Regions from separate parts of the Mesorhizobium sp. B2-4-13 genome, predicted to be linked through region 2. Evidence: riboswitches for the same ligand, from Rfam matches in the RefSeq annotation. Region 2 holds a riboswitch; the other holds the start of a gene.
What was found. A riboswitch is a leader RNA that binds a small molecule or an ion and turns the genes downstream of it on or off. The one in region 2 is predicted to bind thiamine pyrophosphate.
Positions count from the first base shown of each region.

Region 1: linked by a shared signal. The riboswitch ahead of FJ936_RS22575 (YkoF family thiamine/hydroxymethylpyrimidine-binding protein) and the one ahead of thiB (thiamine ABC transporter substrate binding subunit) in region 2 are both predicted to bind thiamine pyrophosphate.

Region 1 is NZ_VFVB01000008.1:280,982-290,586, reverse strand. Features, by position in the region: partial or broken gene FJ936_RS22590 (ABC transporter substrate-binding protein) at 1-821, opposite strand, end outside; gene FJ936_RS22585 (ABC transporter ATP-binding protein) at 814-1,581, opposite strand; gene FJ936_RS22580 (ABC transporter permease) at 1,578-2,441, opposite strand; gene FJ936_RS22575 (YkoF family thiamine/hydroxymethylpyrimidine-binding protein) at 2,404-3,012, opposite strand; TPP riboswitch at 3,003-3,116, opposite strand; gene FJ936_RS22570 (hypothetical protein) at 3,391-3,699, shown strand; gene FJ936_RS22565 (formyltransferase family protein) at 3,758-4,810, opposite strand; gene FJ936_RS30715 (putative RiPP precursor) at 4,907-4,996, opposite strand; gene msrA (peptide-methionine (S)-S-oxide reductase MsrA) at 5,149-5,667, opposite strand; gene FJ936_RS22555 (glycosyltransferase family 39 protein) at 5,841-7,388, opposite strand; gene FJ936_RS22550 (hypothetical protein) at 7,588-8,295, shown strand; gene FJ936_RS22545 (hypothetical protein) at 8,454-8,780, opposite strand; gene FJ936_RS22540 (hypothetical protein) at 8,773-9,147, opposite strand; gene FJ936_RS22535 (hypothetical protein) at 9,455-9,605, shown strand, end outside.
Region 2 is NZ_VFVB01000005.1:1,859-11,463, reverse strand. Features, by position in the region: gene FJ936_RS15190 (ABC-F family ATP-binding cassette domain-containing protein) at 1-1,725, opposite strand, end outside; gene FJ936_RS15185 (thiamine diphosphokinase) at 1,727-2,386, opposite strand; TPP riboswitch at 2,473-2,587, shown strand; gene thiB (thiamine ABC transporter substrate binding subunit) at 2,631-3,629, shown strand; gene thiP (thiamine/thiamine pyrophosphate ABC transporter permease) at 3,744-5,327, shown strand; gene thiQ (thiamine ABC transporter ATP-binding protein) at 5,320-6,096, shown strand; gene FJ936_RS15165 (M48 family metalloprotease) at 6,326-7,795, shown strand; gene FJ936_RS15160 (RNA polymerase factor sigma-32) at 7,812-8,675, opposite strand; gene FJ936_RS15155 (amino acid ABC transporter substrate-binding protein) at 8,976-9,605, shown strand, end outside.

The DNA of each region.
Region 1 (9,605 bases), on a different contig from region 2:
GGACCAAGGCCGGATTCGTCAGGGCATCCTTGTTGGCGGCTATCAGCAGCGTGGCGGCCTCCCCTGGATGATCGACGGCGAATTGGTAACCGCGCCGCGTTGCCTGGATGAAGGATGACGACAATTCGGGGTTCGCCTGGAGATACGCTTCGCTCGAAGAGATAAGCGTGGTGTGCTCATCGGGGACGCCATGGTCGGCATAGACGAAACTGCGCTGCTTAACGCCCCTGAGTTCGGCTTCGACGCCCTCCCAGGTCGACACTTCCAGCGTGAAGTCGACCGAACCGTTGGCCAGCGCCTCGTAGGCGGAAGTGCCCAGCGTCACCGTCTCGAAATCGCCCTTGCCGCCGTCGTGACGGATGATGGTCGAGATCAGCGCGGTCTCCCAGGCGCTGCCGAAACCGCCATAGGTCAGGCCATCCAGATCTTTCGGGCTTTTGATTTCGCTGCGCGCGGCATTGAACACCAGCCGGCCTGTCTCGGACTGCACGACGGCATAGACGCCCTTTCAGATCGGCCCCCGCGGTCTTCTGGGTGAACAGGCTGATGGTGCCGTTGATCCCGAAATCGGCGACATGGTTGGCGACAAGCGTGCCGGCACCGGTATCGCTGTAGGGCAGGATGTCGACCTCGATGCCGGCTTCCCGATAAAATCCCTTATCGCGGGCGACGAACAGGCCGATGTGGTTGGTGTTGACCGTCCAGTCGAGGGCGACTGTGACCGTCCGCGTTGCCGCGAAGGAACGGCTCGATCCGGTGATCAGCGGTACGCTGCCGGCAAGGGTGAGCAGCAGGGCTTGCCTGCGCGTCAAGTCAATCATGGTCATGTCCTTTGGGTGGCTGGGGGTTGAGCAAAATGTCGAGAATCTCGGCCTCGAGTGCCCCGGCCTGCCGCGTGGCCGCGCTGGCGGAATCGCGCGGGCGCGGCAGCGGCACCTTGATCTCACGCACGACCCGGGCAGGCCGCGCGGACAGCACATAGATGCGGTCGGACAGGAACAGGGCTTCGCGCACGTCATGAGTGATCAGCAACGCCGTCCAGTGGTGGTGCCGCCACATCTGTTCGAGCCAGCGCTGCAGGGCCGCACGGGTCAGTGCGTCGAGCGCGCCGAACGGCTCGTCGAGCAGCAACATATCGCGTTCCTGCACCACGGTACGTAAAAGCGCCGTGCGCTGGCGCATGCCGCCCGAGATCTGCGCTGGAAAGTGCCACTCGAAGCCGGCAAGGCCGAATTCGGCAAACAGCGGAGCCACACGCTTCCGTGCCGCCTTGCGGCTGACGCCTTGCACCTCGAGTCCGAGCGTGGTGTTGTCGAGGATGCGCCGCCACGGCATCAGCGCGTCGCGCTGCGGCATGAAGGCGTAATGCCTGCCGTGATCGTCGAGCGGCACGCCGTTGAAGAACATCTCACCCTCGCCATGCTCGGCGCCGGTCAGAAGCTGGAACAGCGTCGACTTGCCGGCTCGCGAAGGTCCAAGGATCGAGACGAATTCGCCGGCATCCACACGAAGCGAAATGTCGGCGAGCACATCGAGCCCGCCAAACGCCTTGCGAACATGCCGCAATTCGAGCCGGCTCATGCTTCTGGACCTTTTCCAGGGCCTTGCCTGCCAGCGGCTCGTTCCCAGGGCATGGCAAGACGCTGCAGCAGCATCGTCAGCCCGAACAGGACAAGGGTGAGCGCTGCGCTGACGCAGACAGCGGCGAGCACCAGGTCGGGACGGAAATTGTTCTTGGCGTTGAGCATGTAGATGCCCAGCCCTTTGGCCGCGCCCGCATATTCGGCGAAAATGGCGCCGACGACGGCATAGGTGATGGATATCCTGAGGCCAGCGAAGAAATAAGGCAGCGCCGAAGGTAATCGTGCCAGCATGAAGACACGCCAACGCCCTGCTCCCATGGCACGCAGCATCTGACCGATCTCCACCTCGGTAGCCTCGTAGCCCTGTACCAGCGCGACCAGCATCGGGAAGAAGGTGACCAGCGCCACCAGCATGATCTTGGGCGTCAGCCCGAAGCCGAACCACAGCACCACCAATGGCGCGATGGCGACCAGCGGCAAAGTCTGGCTGACTATGAAGATGGGAAACAGCGCTCGCCGCAAAGGCTGGAAGAAGTCGACCAGCATCGACAGCGCGAAGGCGGCACTGAGCGAACAGGCAAAACCGATCAGCGTGGCGCGGACCGTGGGAATGGCGTTGTCGACCAAGGCTTCCCGATTGAGCATCGCCTGTTCGAAGACGCGCGAGGGCGCCGGCAGAACCGTCGGCTTGATGCCGGAAATGTTTGCGTACAGTTCCCAGGCCACGAGCACCAAACCGATCGATATCACGGCCGGCGCTGTTTTTGCGAAGAAGCCCGCGACGTTACGCGGGTTGAATGACGATGAGACCACGAGCGGTTCAGACGGCGGTGGGACTGTTGGCCGAGACCGTGACATCGAGGGTTACATGGCCGGCGCCGGGCCCGAAGCGGCAGAAAGCTTCATCGAGGGCCGAGAAGATCGCGCCGGCATCGCCGCGCAGCTTGGTGCAGAAATTCTTGGAGCGATCGTAGACGCCGGACTGCTTCAGGAAATCTATGCAGCCATAGATTTCGTCCATGTGGTCGTCAGTGCCCATCACATAGAGCGAGAACTGCGCCGCCGCCGGCTGGCCAGTGGCCGGCGCGCCGCGCACTGCGGTGATGGCGGCTTGCTTGCGCGGGCCGAGTGGCCCGGCAGGTCCGCCGAACGTGTCGGAGCGGCAGATCGGATCGTCCGGCTCGCCTGGGCAGCCACGCGAAATGGTGGCTGACAGCACGCAATGCCTGCCGCTGCCAGACGCGGCCACGAAAAGATCGCGCAGCGCCGGGAATAACACCTCGGGCGCCCCGACCAGCAAGGTCGAAATGTCGTCGGTCTCGATCCTGAGCTTATCGCGGTACGGATCGAGCGCGCCGAGCGCGCCCAGAATGATGCCGACGAAATCGTCGGCCATTGGATATAGGGAAACCTGTGCGCCTGAAAACATCGCCCGCCTCGCTCCGCTGGTATTACCCAGATCAGCTTCTAGGGTCTGTGGGCTTGCCGCCCCCGTCTCAGCCCCGACCGTACGGAGCACCCCTGTGGATAGGCGCGTTAAAGCATCATTCGGACGGTTGGGAAAGCTGTTTTTTGGCAAGCCGCGCTAAAGCATTGCCCGAGCTCCAGGGCAATTGGACATCGCCGGCGCGGAAATTTGTCTGGAACCTTCGCCATTCCGAGGGGTTGTCCCACCAGTCGCTGGACGCGATTCCAGGACCAATTTTCCGTTCGGGATTGTGTCAAAACAAGAGATAGAGCGGTTCATGATTTCCGCGAAACCATGCACCGTTCCCGGCGACGAGTTCACAGAAAATGGAGACAAATCATGTTCATGAAAATCCTCGCGGCTTCCGCCTTCACCGTTGCCGTTGCAACATCCGCCATGGCGCAAAGCAATAGCGCAGCGGGCGCGGATGGGTCCGGCGGTAGCGGCAAGTCCGTCACTGTGGACCCAAGCACCCCGGCTTCACCCAGTACGATCGATCCGGGCGCGACCAACAGCACGACCACCACGCCGGGCGACATGAATTCCAATGCGGACAAGAATTGCCCGACCAACCCGCAGGGTGCACAGACGGACGCCAACGGCAACGCCACAGCGCCGACCGTGAATGACAACAACTGCGGAAAGTAGTTTACCATCGCGATATGGGAACCGCGGACGCAGTTTCCGCGGTTCCCACTATTGGGATTCAGTGTCCGCGACTACTCGCTGGCGGCTGTGGTGCCGCTTCACTGCCCACCCGGCCAAAGACCCTTAATTCAGCGTACGGTTTGCCGGCCCGGGGGCGTGGGAACGAGGCGTATATTTTCATCAGCCGTTTGAGCAGGCGCCCGTAGGTGAGGTGCCGAACCCGGCCGTTGTCAAGATCGAACTCCACCGTCCCACATCGCCTTACCGGACCCTTTCCGGTTGGCGGACCCAGTCGCCTGACCTGGAAGGCCAGCCTGACCTGGCGGTCGGCGACATCCAGATAGATACCGGGTTTAGCGCCCAATACGTGCCACATCCGGGCAACGTGCCCGATCGACATGTCGGACGAAATCGCCATGTGGTCCCGCTCAAGTCGAGCCCAGACGAAATCACCGGCTGGCTGCCGCATCCCCGACACCAGATTCTTGCAATAGGCTGGCGCCACCTCGCGCACCAACCGGCGCATAGCGCTCGCCACGCTGTCCACCATATCCCGCCGCGATGCCCAGTCTGCTTCGGTGAACGGCACTTGTCCGAGGATGTCGCCGTCGTCGAAATTGGCCGACATCCTATGCAGTGTCACGCCGCCATGGACGGCATGCTGGCCATCCGCGACAAGACGATGGAGAGGATGCGGCCCCCGGTAGTTGGGCAGCAGCGCCGGATGAAAATTAAGCCCGCCCTTGGGAAAGAGGTCGAGCAGCTGCTGCGGGATCAAGGTCGGGAAAGCGAAGCAGATCAGCACATCCGCGGCGATGTCAGGCAATTGGCGGGCAAGCTCGTTCCAGTCGTAAGGCCGGCGGAATTCGATCAGCTTTACCGGCGTGTTGCCGAGATAGCGCCTGAGCAGAAGCCGGCGCCTCAGCCTGCGCCGAAAATTGCCAAGGCTGAAGCCTCTGGATGGGCGTTGAAAACCAGGCACGATGATCGCACCAACACGGTTTCCCGCGTCGATCCATCCGGAAAGCAGCGGCCCGGTATAAGCAGAAACATCCAGGATGAAAATTGCAGTGAGTTGCCCGGCGCGTGCCGCGGGTTCGGAAGAAATCATCTTTTCAAGCCCAGCGGGGCAAGACGTAGCCTGCCCGCGCCAGCAATTCGATCACCGCTAGAACTCGGCCAGCCGCCCGAAAGCCAGCCTAGCCGGTCAGGCTGCCTTGGAAGAAAGCGGTCCCGCCGCAACACTTGAGAGTCTTTCCCGCTTCACCAACACCGGCTTTTCGTAGATCTTCTTCATGCTCATCCCCGATGATCAATCAACCTGCGCAGTTGGCCAGCAACGCAGCGAACTGTCAACCGCCGGACGGCGGCTAACAGCCCCAATGCGTATGATCCTTGGCAATCGACGAGCGTTTACACCCAACCTGCTGCCAAAACGGCTGGTGAGCCTTATGAAACCGCCTTTTCACGAACCGGCAGCTTCCAGCCTGGTCTGACGAAATGGCAGGTGTAGCCGTTGGGATATTTCTCGAGATAGTCCTGGTGCTCGGGTTCGGCCTCCCAGAACGCTCCGGCCGGCGCAAGTTCGGTGACGACCTTGCCGGGCCACAGGCCGGAGGCGTCGACATCGGCGATGGTGTCCTCCGCCACACGCTTCTGCTCCTCATCGGTGTAGTAGATTGCGGAGCGATAGCTCATGCCGACATCGTTTCCCTGGCGATTGCGCGTCGTCGGATCATGTATCTGGAAGAAGAATTCCAGAAGCTGGCGAAAGCTGATTCTCGCCGGGTCGAAGGTGATCTCGATGGCTTCGGCATGCGTGCCATGATTGCGATAGGTAGCGTTCGGCACGTCGCCGCCACTGTAGCCGACACGCGTGGCAAGGACGCCCGGAAAGCGCCGGATCAAATCCTGCATGCCCCAGAAGCAGCCGCCGGCAAGCACTGCACGTTCGCTCGAAGTCGCCATGTCACGTCTCCTCAAAAGGCAATTCCGGGGAAGTGTAGCGGCTCTCCGTCGGGAATTGCGCGGCAACAAACTTGGATAGCGCCATAAATGGGCATTGTTGCCTGGTTCGTCCAGTCAGACGAGCGGCCGTCCGCTTGTATTATAGGGAATGGGATCGCACGACGCCGCTCACCCTAGCTGCGCGGATGCCGGGTCCGGCTGCTGGCGGCAGCCGGCAGATATCTCGTGCCGGGCGGAATGACGGCAAAGCTGATCGCCACCGGCGGTGCCTCGCGCGACCAGTTGAAAAGAACGGTCTTGACCGGGATATTGTCCACCCACGCCAGCAACCTTGGCGGCACGTGACGACCCGACCAGACCATCAGCATGCCGTGATCGCGCAACCGCTGCCTCGTGATCCAGGGTGCGAACCGCATATCGAGATCGGTGAAGATAGACGGCTTGTCATAGGCGTTGAGGCCAGCCAGCATGGCAAGATTGGTGTCGCCACCGACGATGTCGAGCCTGCCCGGCGCCGCCGCGTGCCAGATTGCCTCGGCCTCGTCCGAGATCGGCCGCGCCGGCCAGCAGACGGCGTCCATGCGTCCCCGCACATTGCAGTCCGTCCATCGGATCGCCCCATAGGCGCCCGACATGGCGACGATGCAGATGAAGGCGCAGATCGCCAACCTCCTCATCTCGACGGCACCGAGCCGGTGACCGAGAAAGGCGAGCGCGACGACGCCGACAAGATTGTACATCGGTGCGCCCCAGGCTTCGCCGGTGCCGGTGAACAGCGAGACCACCATGATCAGCGCCGCCGGCCCAAGCCCCATCCAGCAGAGATAGACGAGCGTGTCGCGCTCGACCGGCACTTGCGGTGCTGGTGAGCGCCGCAATAGCCCTGATAGCGCCAACACCAGGAGAAAGCCGGAAAGGCCGGCCATCTGGACGCCGATATAATAGAGCCGCGCCCGGTGCTCGCTCACCCATGCATCGCGGCCGGCGAAATAGGTCAAAGGCAGGAAATCGATGCGGTAGAGTGCGATGGCAAGCGGCGCGGCGGCGGCGAGAAACACAGCCAGGCCAAGCCATGGCCAGGGTGTCGCCAGCCGGCTGCGCGCACGTGGATCGCACAGCAGCCAGAGGCCGCCGAAGGCAAGCAGCAAGCCGGTGGAAAACTTGGCGTAGAGCCCAACGCCCGACACCAATCCGAGCGCCAGCCACCAGCCCGGCCCGCCGCCGCGGCTGGCGCGCCACAGCAGCCAGCAGATCGCCGCCCAGAACGGCATCTGCGCATAGTCGTGATTGAATTGCGGCGTCGGCCAGCCGAAGAAATAGACCGACGGCATCAAAAGCACGGCGGCCAGCGCTTTGTCGCGGCCGAGCGTGTCGCGAGCCAGCAGGTAGACCAGGACGAAAGTGGCCGAGATCGTCAGCTGGGCCAGCAGATATTGCGGCCAGCGGAACGATCCGGTCAGGAGATGACTGGTCTCGAGCAGCCAGCCGGGGAGTTGCGGATGCTTGTAGGTCAAAAGCACCCATTCGCGGCCCCACATGAAGCCTTCCACGACGTCGCCGGGCGGTGCGGGATCGATGAGTGTTGGCACCAGGGTCCAGCACAGGATCTGCACCAGGCACAAAAGTGCCAGCAAACCCCAAGGGTGCCGAAGCAGCGCGGACCAGACCAATGACGAGTCCAGGCCCACGGCAGGCAGTGCTGCCGGCACCCAACGATCCATGGAGTCGTCAATTCCCGCCATGCCGCGCTTAAATCACATCGCCCGGTTTGCCGAATAGCCCCAAGGTCAAAGCTTACAAAAAAGTATACTTGGGTGCCATTGCAATACCAAGATTGAGCGGGAATCTCGGCATTCTATTGCCCTCCCCGGGCAAAAACAGCCCGCACACCCGATCCCACTTCAGCATCCCGGACATTCGATGCGTCACCAGCATGCCGTCATTCACCACCGCGCGCTCGACTTCTGGCTGGCGCGCGCGGCTGTCCTCGTCATCATCTGCCTGCAGCTTCTGGTCATCAACGATCTTTCGTTCGGCCCTCGCTGGCTGGCGCCGGCGCTGGAGGCCGCCCTGCTGGTGCCCCTGTCCGTGGCCACCGCCTGGACGCAGGTCGCCACCCAGAAAGCGGTCGAGGAAGAGCACTGGTATCTCGTCGGCCGTTTTCGCGTCATGATCCGCAGAACGGCCCTGGTAATGACCGGCGTCGTCAGTGTCATGAACTGCGGCTCGCTGGTGCTGCTGGTGCGCGCTTTGCTGGCGGGACATGCCGGCAGCAGCGGCCAGACACTGCTGGTCGACGCGCTCAATATCTGGCTCACCAACATCATCGTTTTCGCCTTGTGGTTCTGGAGCACCGACCGCGGCGGGCCGCCGACCTGCGGACTGGTCAAACGCGCCCATGCCGATTTTCTGTTTCCGCAAATGACCCTGGACGATCGCGAGGTCCGCGACTGGCTGCCTGGCTTCGTTGATTATTTCTTCCTCGCCTTCACCAATGCGACGGCGTTTTCACCAACCGACACCTTGCCCCTTTCTCAGCGCGCCAAGCTTTTGATGATGGCGGAGGCGATGATCTCGCTGCTCACGATCGCGCTGGTCGCGGCCCGCGCCGTCAACATCCTGGCCTGAGTACGGTTTTCCGACCTTGCGCCGAAGAGGAGCCGGGCCTCGTATCCGTGAAACGATGAGCGGCCCGAAAACGCAAGAAAGCCCGCCCCGGCGTGAGCCAAGGCGGGCTTTTGGTTCGATCGAGGCCTCAGGTGCCGGTCCCAAAGCAAGGCCGGCGGTCAGTCCGGGGCTGGCCCGAACTTCCGCACGATCACCTCGAACAGAATATCCGAGAGGGCGTCCAGTTGGTTTACGGCGACATCAAAATCCCTGGGCAGCACCGACAGCACGATCTTCAGATACTGGTCCGGCTTGTCGGTCCGCACCTCGGCGAGGACACCGGCGCCATGCGCCAGAAAATCGGCCCGCACGGCGGCCAGGAAATCGTCGCCCAATGTTTTCTTGGTCCGCTTCGGCCGGGGCGTCTTGGCGGCTACCGGACTGGCAGCGGGCTTGCGCCTTGCCGCCCTGGCCTTGCGGCGCGCCGGCCCGGTTTCATCAGTCATGGGTCCGCGCCCCGACATTGACATCATCGGCGGCGGCCTTCGGCGGCGCCTGCCTGGCCCGCTTTTTCAAGCGGGCGGATTTCTTCCTGGCCTTTCCGCGCTTCGGCTTCGCGGCCTGTGCGGGCCTCGCCACAGGCCTTGCAGCCTTGAGCCGCGCCATGGCGAGACCTACGAGCTGTGCGCCGATACCGGCCTGCGGAAAGCAGAAGCCACCGGCCGCATCGCGCACCATGCCGATCAGCACGCCGGGCGCAACCGCCTCGACGCGGCCGAGGCGCGCCACCGGGCCGGCGCCCTCGAATTCGCCGATGGCGCTGACGATCTCGCGGCCGTCATCGCCGGTGATGATGCTGGCATAGCGGGGCATGGGATTTCTCGCATCTCGCGGACGCAGCGCTCTACGGCGCCACCGCACCAGTAGGCAGTCCAACCAAGGACCAGAAATACAAAACCCGCCTCGCCGGCGGGTCGGTGGCGCAAATCAGCACCATGGATGGATTTATAGCATCGCTGCCCTCACCGGTCAATGCCAAATAGGAAAAAATTCACATTTTCCGAGAGGGCATGATCCCGGCGGCTGACATTTATCCGGCTGTTCATGAACCGGCACCTGTGAAATCATCAGCGCCAGCTCATGGAATGATTCCCGTCGCACGGCCTTGTGGGAGAGGACGATGGACAGACCAGCCATGGCATCCGTCTTCCGGATGCGGCACGCTCCGGCCACGGTTTCCGGTGTGCGCAGCACCGGCCAGGGCCAGGCGGATCCGGTCATCCGGGTGCACTCGCTTGGCGAAGCGATCCGCTTCGTCGCCAACGCTTACC
Region 2 (9,605 bases):
CTTCTGGAACGAGGCCGGGTCGCGTTCGTAATAGGCCGGGTCGGCGATGTTGTTCTCCAGCCGCGAGATCGACGCGGTCACTGCCTCGATCTTCTTGGGTAGGGACTCCAGCGCGAACTTCTGCTTGAACGACAATTTCTTCGCCGGCCCTTTTGGCGCCGCCGGATCGCTCTTGCCCGGTGCCGGCGCATCGCCGGCTTCCGCCTTGGCGCGCGCCTTGCGGTCGTCAAGCTTGGTGCCGCCGCGCTGCGCCAGCATGTCGGAATAGCCGCCGGCATATTCGACCCAGCGGCCGCCGCCGTCCGGCGCGATGATGCTGGTGACTGTGCGGTCGAGGAAATCGCGGTCGTGGCTGACCAGGATGACGGTGCCGGCAAAACCGGCGACCAGTTCCTGCAGCAGTTCCAGCGTCTCCATGTCGAGATCATTGGTCGGCTCATCGAGAACCAGGAGGTTTGCTGGCCGTGCCAGCACGCGCGCCAGGATCAGCCGCGCCCGTTCGCCGCCGGACAGCTCGCGCACCGGCGTGCGGGCCTGTTCCGGCTTGAACAGGAAATCCTTCATATAGGACACGACATGGCGCTGCTCGCCATTGATGACGAGGTTCTCGCCGCGCCCGTCGGTCAGATATTGCGCCAGCGTCTCTTGCGGGTCGACCGCCTCGCGCTTCTGGTCGAGCGTGGCGATCTCCAGATTGGTGCCAAGCCGTATCGAACCCGCGTCCGGCGCCAATTCGCCGGTCAGCATCTTCAGAAGTGTCGTCTTGCCGGCGCCGTTCGGCCCGACAAGGCCGACGCGGTCGCCGCGCTGGATGCGGGTCGAGAACCCCTTGACGACGGTGAGGTCGCCAAAGCTCTTCTCGATGTTCTTGGCCTCGATCACCAGCTTGCCGGATTCGGCGGCGTCGCTTGCCACCATTATCGCGGTGCCTTCGGCGCCGCGATGGCCGCGAAAACGCTGGCGCATGGTCTGCAACTCGCCTAGGCGCCGCATGTTGCGCTTGCGCCGCGCCGTCACCCCGTAGCGCAGCCAGTGCTCCTCGCGCACGATCTGGCGGCCGAGCTTGTGCTGTTCGCGCTCTTCCTCTTCCAGCACCAGGTCGCGCCATTCCTCGAAATGGCCAAAGCCCTTGTCCAGCCTGCGCGTCTGGCCGCGATCGAGCCAGACTGTGGCGCGCGACACGCGCTCGAGGAAGCGGCGGTCATGCGAGATGACGATGAGCGCCGAGGAGGTCCGGACGAGCTCTTCTTCCAGCCATTCGATGACAGATAAATCAAGATGGTTAGTCGGCTCATCAAGAAGCAGGATGTCGGGCTCCGGCGCCATGACGCGGGCAAGCGCGGCGCGCCTGGCCTCTCCGCCGGACAGGTCGCCAGGCCGTTCTTCGCCCGACAGGCCGAGATGCTCCATCAGATAGCTGGCGCGGTAGGGATCGTCGGCGGGCCCGAGCCCGGCCTCGACATAGGCGCGCACGGTTGCAAAGCCGTCCATGTCGGGCATTTGCGGCAGATAACGCACCGTCGCCGAAGGCTGGCGGAACACCTCGCCGTCCTGTGGTTCGATCAGGCCGGCGGCGATCTTGAGCAGCGTCGACTTGCCGGACCCGTTGCGGCCGACCAGCGCGATCTTGTCGCCGGCCGAAGCGGTCAAGGCGGCGCCGTCGAGCAGCGGCGCGCCGCCGAAGGTCAGTCTTATCCCGTCGAGATTGAGAAGAGGCGGGGCCATGTCAGCTTTCGGGCAATGGATAGGGATGGGCGAGCAGCAGCGCGCGGCCATGGCCGAGCGCGATGTCGAGGCGGCCCCCGGTCTTGCCGAACTTGACCTCGTTGGAAATGGTCAGCGACGAACCGAACGCCACCTCGACCTTGTCGAGCGGCCATTTGGCGCCGGTGACGGTCAGGCCGGAGAGTTCGGAGAAGCCGAGAATCGAGAACAGCGTGCCGTCGGCATAATCGAAGCCGGCCCTGCCGGGCAGCAAGGGAACACCTTCCTGGGCGCCGCTGGTCAGAAACACATCCATTCCGGCTTCGGCCAGCCGCAGGCCAAGCGCCAGATGCAGGAAGGCGTGGTCGGCGCGCTTGCCGCCGAAGGCGCCCGCTAGCACAAGGCGGGTCGCCCCGCGCTCCAGTGCGGCCGCGATCGCCAGTTCGCCGTCGGTCTTGTCCTTTTCCGCCGGGAAGGTTTGCCGCGGCACGGCGGCGAGGTCGGCGGGCAGATCAGCCGGGACCGAGTCGAAATCACCCACCCACAGTTCCGGCACGAGGCCCAGCATCCGCGCATGGCCGATGCCGGCGTCGGCAGCGATGACGCGCGAGCCTTCGACCTGGCGGTCGAGCCGAGGCGTGCGGATGAGGTCGCCGCCAAGCAGGATGGTGAATGTGCTCATATCCCGTCGCCTTACCAGCCCGGCACGGGAAACGGAAGGCGGCAAAGTCCCACTTGCGCGGGTCATCGGCCCGGCCTATGTGTCGAAACGCTCTAACGGGGTGCCGGACGCGAATTTCGCGGGCCGGCTGAGAGGCAGTGTCGCCAACCCGCTGAACCTGATCCGGTTTGTACCGGCGGAGGGATTAGACGTTTCGGACACTCCGACGCCTCAATTCCTTTCAACGCAAACGAAGGAGGCGCCGATGCGCACGCTTTTATATTTTCTGATCGCCGCCACGGCAGTGACCCTGTCCGGGCCGGCCTTGGCCAAGGATAAGCTCACCGTCTACACCTATGAGAGCTTCACCGCCGACTGGGGTCCAGGTCCCGTGGTGAAGAAGGAATTCGAGGCAGAATGCGGCTGCGATCTCGAGTTCGTCTCGGTCGCCGATGGCGTGGCGCTGCTCAACCGCGTCAAGCTGGAAGGCGCTTCGACCAAAGCCGACATCGTGCTCGGTCTCGACACCAATCTCACCGCCGATGCCAAGGCCTCGGGCCTGTTCGCGCCACATGGCGCAATAACGGACGTCAACGTGCCGGGTGGCTGGAGCGACGATACTTTTGTTCCCTTCGACTATGGCTACTTCGCCGTCGTCTACGATACCCAGAAGCTGAAATCGCCGCCGAAAAGCCTGAAGGATTTGGTCGAGGGTAGCGCCGACGACAAGATCGTCATCCAGGACCCGCGCACATCGACGCCCGGTCTTGGCCTGCTGTTGTGGGTGAAGTCGGTCTATGGCGACAAGGCGCCGGAGGCCTGGGCCAAGCTCAAGACCAAGGTGCTGACCGTGACGCCGGGCTGGAGCGAGGCCTATGGCCTGTTCACCAAGGGCGAGGCGCCGATGGTGCTGTCCTACACCACCTCGCCGGCCTACCACATGGTCGCCGAGAACACCGAGCGCTATCAGGCGGCGTCGTTCGAGGAAGGTGAATATCTGCAGATCGAGGTCGCGGGCATCACCACGGCCGGCGCCAAGAATCCGCTGGCGGAAAAGTTCATGGCCTTCATGACCGGGCCGAAATTCCAGGACGCCATCCCCGAGACCAACTGGATGTTCCCGGCCGGCAAGACCGACAAGCCGCTCAACCCCGCCTTCGACAAACTGGTCAAGCCGACCAAAACCTTGCTGTTCAGCCCGGAGGAGGTGGCGGCCAACCGCAAAGCCTGGGTCGATGAATGGCTGGCGGTGATGAGCAAGTAGGTTTTGTGGGCTAATCTCGTGAGATGAACGCTCTACGGCGACGCTCCACAAGCTTCACCCAATCGTTGACGGTGCGGCGTGCAAACCCGCTCTGATCCCCGCACCACAGCCGGCATGATAGGGCTCGCCGCCATCGCCATTTTGATCGGCGGCGCGTTTGCGGGGCTGCTTGTCGAAGGCGCTCGCGATTTTTCCGGCGCTTGGGCTGCGTTCGATCCCTACCTGTTCCGGGTCGTGCGCTTCACGCTCTGGCAGGCGGCCCTGTCGACGCTGCTCTCGGTCGGGCCGGCCCTGTTCGTGGCGCGGGCGCTGTCGCGGCATCCACGATTTTTCGGCCGTGCCTTCATCCTGCAGCTCTTCGCCGTGCCGCTGGCGCTGCCGGCGATCGTCGCGGCGCTCGGCATCCTGGCGCTCTATGGCCGCGCCGGCTATTTCTCCGGCTTTCTCAGCGCCGTCGGCGGCCAGGGTTGGCCGGGCATCTATGGCCTGTCCGGCATTCTCGTCGCCCATGTCTTCTTCAACCTGCCGCTGGCCACACGTCTGCTCCTCGAGGCGCTGCGGACCATTCCCTCCGACCAGTGGCGGCTGGCGAGCCAACTCGGCATGGGGGCGCAGCCGGCATTCCGGCTGATCGAATGGCCGACGCTGCGTGCTGCGCTGCCCGGTGTCGCCGGACTTGTCTTCATGCTGTGCATCACATCCTTCACCATCGTGCTGACGCTCGGCGGCGGGCCGGCCGCGACGACGCTCGAAGTCGGCATCTATCAGGCATTGCGCTTCGATTTCGATCCCGCGAGGGCTGTCGCGCTGACACTGCTGCAGATCGCCTTGACCTTCATCATGGTGCTGGCGTTGACCCGGCTCGGAGCCGACGTCGTCGCCGACATCAACCTGCCGGTCGCGCCGCGCCGCTATCTCTCCGTCAACAGGACCGAAGCCTGGCTGAATGCCACGCTCATCGTGTTGGCCTTGCTCTTCGTTGCCGGGCCGATGGTGGCGACCGTGGCGGCCGGACTTGGCGCCGACCTCGGCCGGCTTGCCGGCGAGGCCACTGTCCGTCAGGCGACGCTGACCAGTGCTGTGCTCGCTTTCCTTTCGGCCTTGCTTTCGGTGATGCTTTCGCTGGCATTGACCATGGCGCGCAGGGCGCTGGCGTCGAACCGCCGCTTCGGGGCAAGGACACTGCTCGAACATGCCACCGATACCGGCGCCGGGTTTGTCCTGGTCGTGCCGCCGATCGTCGTCGGCGCCGGCTGGTTCCTGTTGCTGCGCCATGTCGGCGATATCTTTGCCATCGCGCCGCTCATGGTCGTCACCGTCAACGCTGTCATGGCGATGCCTTTCGCGCTGCGCGCCATCCGTCCCGCCTATGATGCGGCAAGCGAGCGTCACGAGCGGCTTTGCGCGCAGCTCGGAATTTCCGGCTGGTCAAGACTGTGGCTGGTCGACTGGCCGACGTTGCGGCGCCCGCTGGCCACCGCTTTTGCCTTCGCCATGGCACTGTCGCTCGGCGATCTCGGCGTCATCGCCCTGTTCGGCAGTGATTCCGTGCAGACCTTGCCCTACCTTCTCCTGGCGCGCATGGGCAGCTACCGAACCGAGGACGCCGCCGGCTTGGCGCTGCTGCTCGGCCTTGTCTGCCTGGCACTGGTGCTGGCAGCGGACCGGCTGGGAAAGGAAACGGCCCGCAATGTCTGACGGGGCGGCTGGCGGCAAAGGGGTTTCGGTGCGGCTGGACAAGGTTTCGTTCAGCTATGGCGAGACGTTGTTCACCTTCGATGCCGAGTTCACGGCGGGGCAAATCACCGCGATCATGGGACCGAGCGGCTCCGGAAAGTCGACGCTGCTCAATCTGGTGGCCGGGTTCGAGCCGCCGCGATCCGGTCGCGTGCTGATCGGCGGGGCCGATGTCAGCACCGCGCCACCGGCGACGCGGCCAGTGTCGATGGTTTTTCAGGAAAACAACCTTTTCGCGCATCTTTCCGTCGAGCAGAATGTCGGGCTCGGCCGTTCGCCATCGTTGCGGCTGGCCGAAGCCGATCGCGCTGCGATCGCCGATGCGCTTGCGCGCACCGGCCTTGCCGGCAAGGAGAAGCGGCTGCCGCGCGAACTTTCCGGCGGCGAGCGCCAGCGCGTCGCCCTGGCTCGCGTGCTGGTGCGTGACCGCCCGGTGCTGCTGCTCGACGAGCCCTTCGCTTCGCTTGGGCCCGCCTTGCGAGACGATATGCTCGACCTGGTTGCCGGCCTGCATGCCGAGCGTGGCATGACGGTGCTGTTCGTCACGCATCAGCCGCAAGATGCCCGCCGCATGGGTCAGAGGGTGGTGTTTCTCGAGAACGGCGCGGTCGCCGCTATCGGCACGGCGGATGATTTCTTTGCCGGGGCTGGTCCGGAGGCATTCCGGCGCTATATCGGAGCCGGGGCCGGGGATTCCTTATCACGAGATATTGCCCGGAAGCGGACATAATTTACGCTCAAACCGGCCCGATGCGATGTGGCGCTTGCTTGCCATGACTGGAGTAGTGTGGCTAGGTCCGCTCGATACCGGTCCGGCACAGGCCGTGATTTGCCTACAGCTTCCGCCGCATGCTCCGAGGGGCGCGTGACGGATACTGTAGCAGTTTGTTTTGCGCATGTGGTCATGCGCAGGGACCTGAAAGGAAGCCGTTCTGGCGATCGGCGTTGACAGGCTACGAATGAACCCGCTGGCGCGCTTTCTGGCGCTGGCCGGCTTTGCCGTGGCGCTGGCAAGCTGCCAGATGTTCACGCCTCCGGAAGTCCAGGAATCAGGCTTCCAGCCATCCGACAAGCCGATCACGGTCGACAATGTCGCCGCCAACAACAAGCTCGCGGAGCTCGCCAAGGCGCAGCATCCGCGCATCCTGGCGACCTATGGCGGCGAATATTCCGATCCCAAGCTCGAACGCATGGTCGCCAAGGTGGTCGGCAATCTGACCGTGGTGTCGGCGAACCCGACCCAGACCTATCGCATCACCATCCTCAATTCGCCCAACGTCAACGCCTTCGCGCTGCCGGGCGGCTATCTCTACATAACGCGCGGCCTCTTGGCGCTGGCCAATGATTCGTCCGAGCTCGCCGCCGTCATCGCGCATGAGATGGGCCACGTCACCGCCAATCATGGGCTGCAGCGCCAGCAGCTGGAGGCCGAGGAAGGTCTGGCGACCAAGGTCGTTTCCGATGTGCTTGGCGACAGCCCGACCGCCAAGGCTGCACTCATCCGCGGCAAGCTCAGGCTGGCGCAGTTCTCGCGCAACCAGGAGCTTGAGGCTGACGCCATCGGCATAAAGTCGATCGGCGAAGCCGGCTATGATCCCTATGCCGCCGGCCGCTTCCTGCAGTCGATGTCGGCCTATACCGATTTCCGCTCGATCAGCGGCGCCACCGACGCCAGCCTCGACTTCCTGGCGACGCACCCCAACACGCCGCAACGCATCGATTTGGCACAGCGGCACGCCCGCCAGTTCGGTGCGCCCGGCTTCGGTACACGCGACCGCGATTCCTTCCTCGCCGGCATAGACGGCCTGCTTTACGGCGACACGCCGGAAGAAGGCTATGTGCGCGGCGAAACCTTCCTGCATCCAGGCTTGGGCGTGTCGTTCACGGTGCCGGACGGTTTCATCATCGACAATTCGGCGGCGGCTGTGACGGCGACCGGTCCCGGCGACATAGCGATCCGCTTCGACGGCGTTTCGATCGACAAGAACCGCGCCCTGACCGACTATATCAGAAGCGGCTGGGTGGCCGGCCTCGACGACAGCACCGTCAAGCAGGAAACCATCAACGGCAATGAGGCGGCGACTGCGCATGCAGGCGCCGAAGGCTGGCAGTTCGATATCGCTGTGATCCGCGCCGGCGGCCAGGTCTACCGATTGCTGACCGCGGCCCCCTCGGCCAGCACCTCGCTTGAAACGGTGGCGCGCTCGGTCAGCGGCTCCTTCCGCATCCTCAGCCCCGCCGAGAAGGCGGCACTGAAGCCACTGCATATTCGTGTGCTCACCGTGCAGCCGGGACAGACCATGGGATCGCTTGCCGCGCAGATGGTTGGCGTCGACCGCAAGCTCGACCTGTTCCGCGTGCTCAATGCGCTGTCGCCGGGGGCCGCGGTTTCGGCCGGCGACAAGGTCAAGATCGTCACCGACAAATAAAAGCCCGAGCGGGAGATCAGGCGGCGGTCGCCATGAATTCCGGATTCTGCTTCACCAGCGCGACTTTGAGCTTTTCCATGGCGCGCGCCTCGATCTGGCGGACACGTTCCTTGGAGATGCCGAGCGTCTCGCCGAGCGCCTCGAGCGTGGCCCCCTCGTCATTCAGCCGGCGTTCCTCGATGATCCTGAGTTCGCGCGCGTTGAGCGCGTGAAGCGCTTCCTTCAGCCAAAGCGAGCGGCGCGCGACATCGATCTTGTCGCCGACAATTTCGTCCGGCAAGGGATCGTCCGAGACCAGGAAATCCATCCGCTCGGTGCCGCCCGCATCGTCGGCCAGCGGCACGTTCAGCGAAGAATCCGGAGCCGACAGCCGTGAATCCATCATCGCCACATCAGCCTCGGATACACCAAGCGCAACCGAAACCTCGCGGTAGAGATTTGTGTTGGAGAGCGGCTCGGCGCCGTTCGCGAGACGCGCACGCAAGCGTCTGAGATTGAAGAACAGGGCCTTTTGCGCCGAACTGGTGCCACCACGCACAATCGACCAGTTGCGCAGGATGTAGTCCTGCATCGAGGCGCGGATCCACCACGTCGCGTAGGTCGAGAACCGCACCTCGCGCTCCGGTTCGAAACGGGCGGCGGCCTCGAGCAGTCCGACATGGCCCTCCTGAACCAGATCGCCGAGCGGCAGTCCGTAATGGCGGAATTTCGAGGCCATGGAAATGACCAGCCGCATGTGGGCGACGGTGATGCTGTGCAGCGCATTCTGGTCGTTGTCTTTCTTCCAGAGCAATGCCAGCCGATGCTCTTCCTCGCGCTCGAGATAGGGCGCCTTCATTGCCGCGCGGACCATGATCCGTCCTGCCGTGTCTTCCATCATAAGGCGCTCCGTGGCTCGGCGAGGCAAATGGCAGACACCGGCTTGAAATGACGGCGGCGTGCCCTACAACAGCCAAAACTGTCATGCGCGAGAAAGGTTCCGCCGGTGCGGGCAGGGCGAGCGCTAGCGTCGCGCAGCTGTCTGCAACTTCCGAGCCTGCGAATGAATTCCTTCCGGAGAATTTGATTTCTGGAACACGCTCTCTTTGAAATTTCATTCCTTATTTTTTCGACCTGCATCTGTCATTTTCCAACCCTCACAACATGCCGGGTTACCGGCCAAGGACGGGATCACAGAAAAATGAAATGGCTCAAGTCACTCATCATCGCCGGAACGTTGCAGGCCCTGGCCGTCGCATCGGGCCACGCCGGCGCCAATCTCGACCACATCAAGCAGGCCGGAATCATCAAGGTCGGTACGGAGGGCACCTACGCTCCCTTCACCTACCATGACGCTTCCGGCGCGCTGGTTGGCTTCGATGTCGAGATCGCCAAGGCGATCGCCGATAAGCTCGGCGTCAAGGCTGAGTTCCTCGAAGGCAAGTGGGACGGGCTGATCGCCGGCCTCGACGTCAACCGTTATGATGCCGTCATCAACGAAGTCGGCATCACCGACGCCCGCAAGGCCAAGTACGACTTTTCCGATCCCTATATCGCCTCCAAGGCAGTGCTGATCGTGCGCGGCGACAACACCGACATCAAGAGCTTCGCCGACCTCAAGGGCAAGAAGTCGGCGCAGTCGCTGACATCCAATTTCGGCAAGCTGGCCGAGTCCAATGGCGCCGAACTGGTCGGCACCGACGGCTTCGACCAGTCGATCCAGCTGCTTTTGACCGGCCGTGCGGACGCTACCATCAATGACAGCCTGTCGTTCCTCGACTTCAAGAAGCACAAGCCCGACGCCAATGTGAAGATCGCTGCCCAGGAAGAG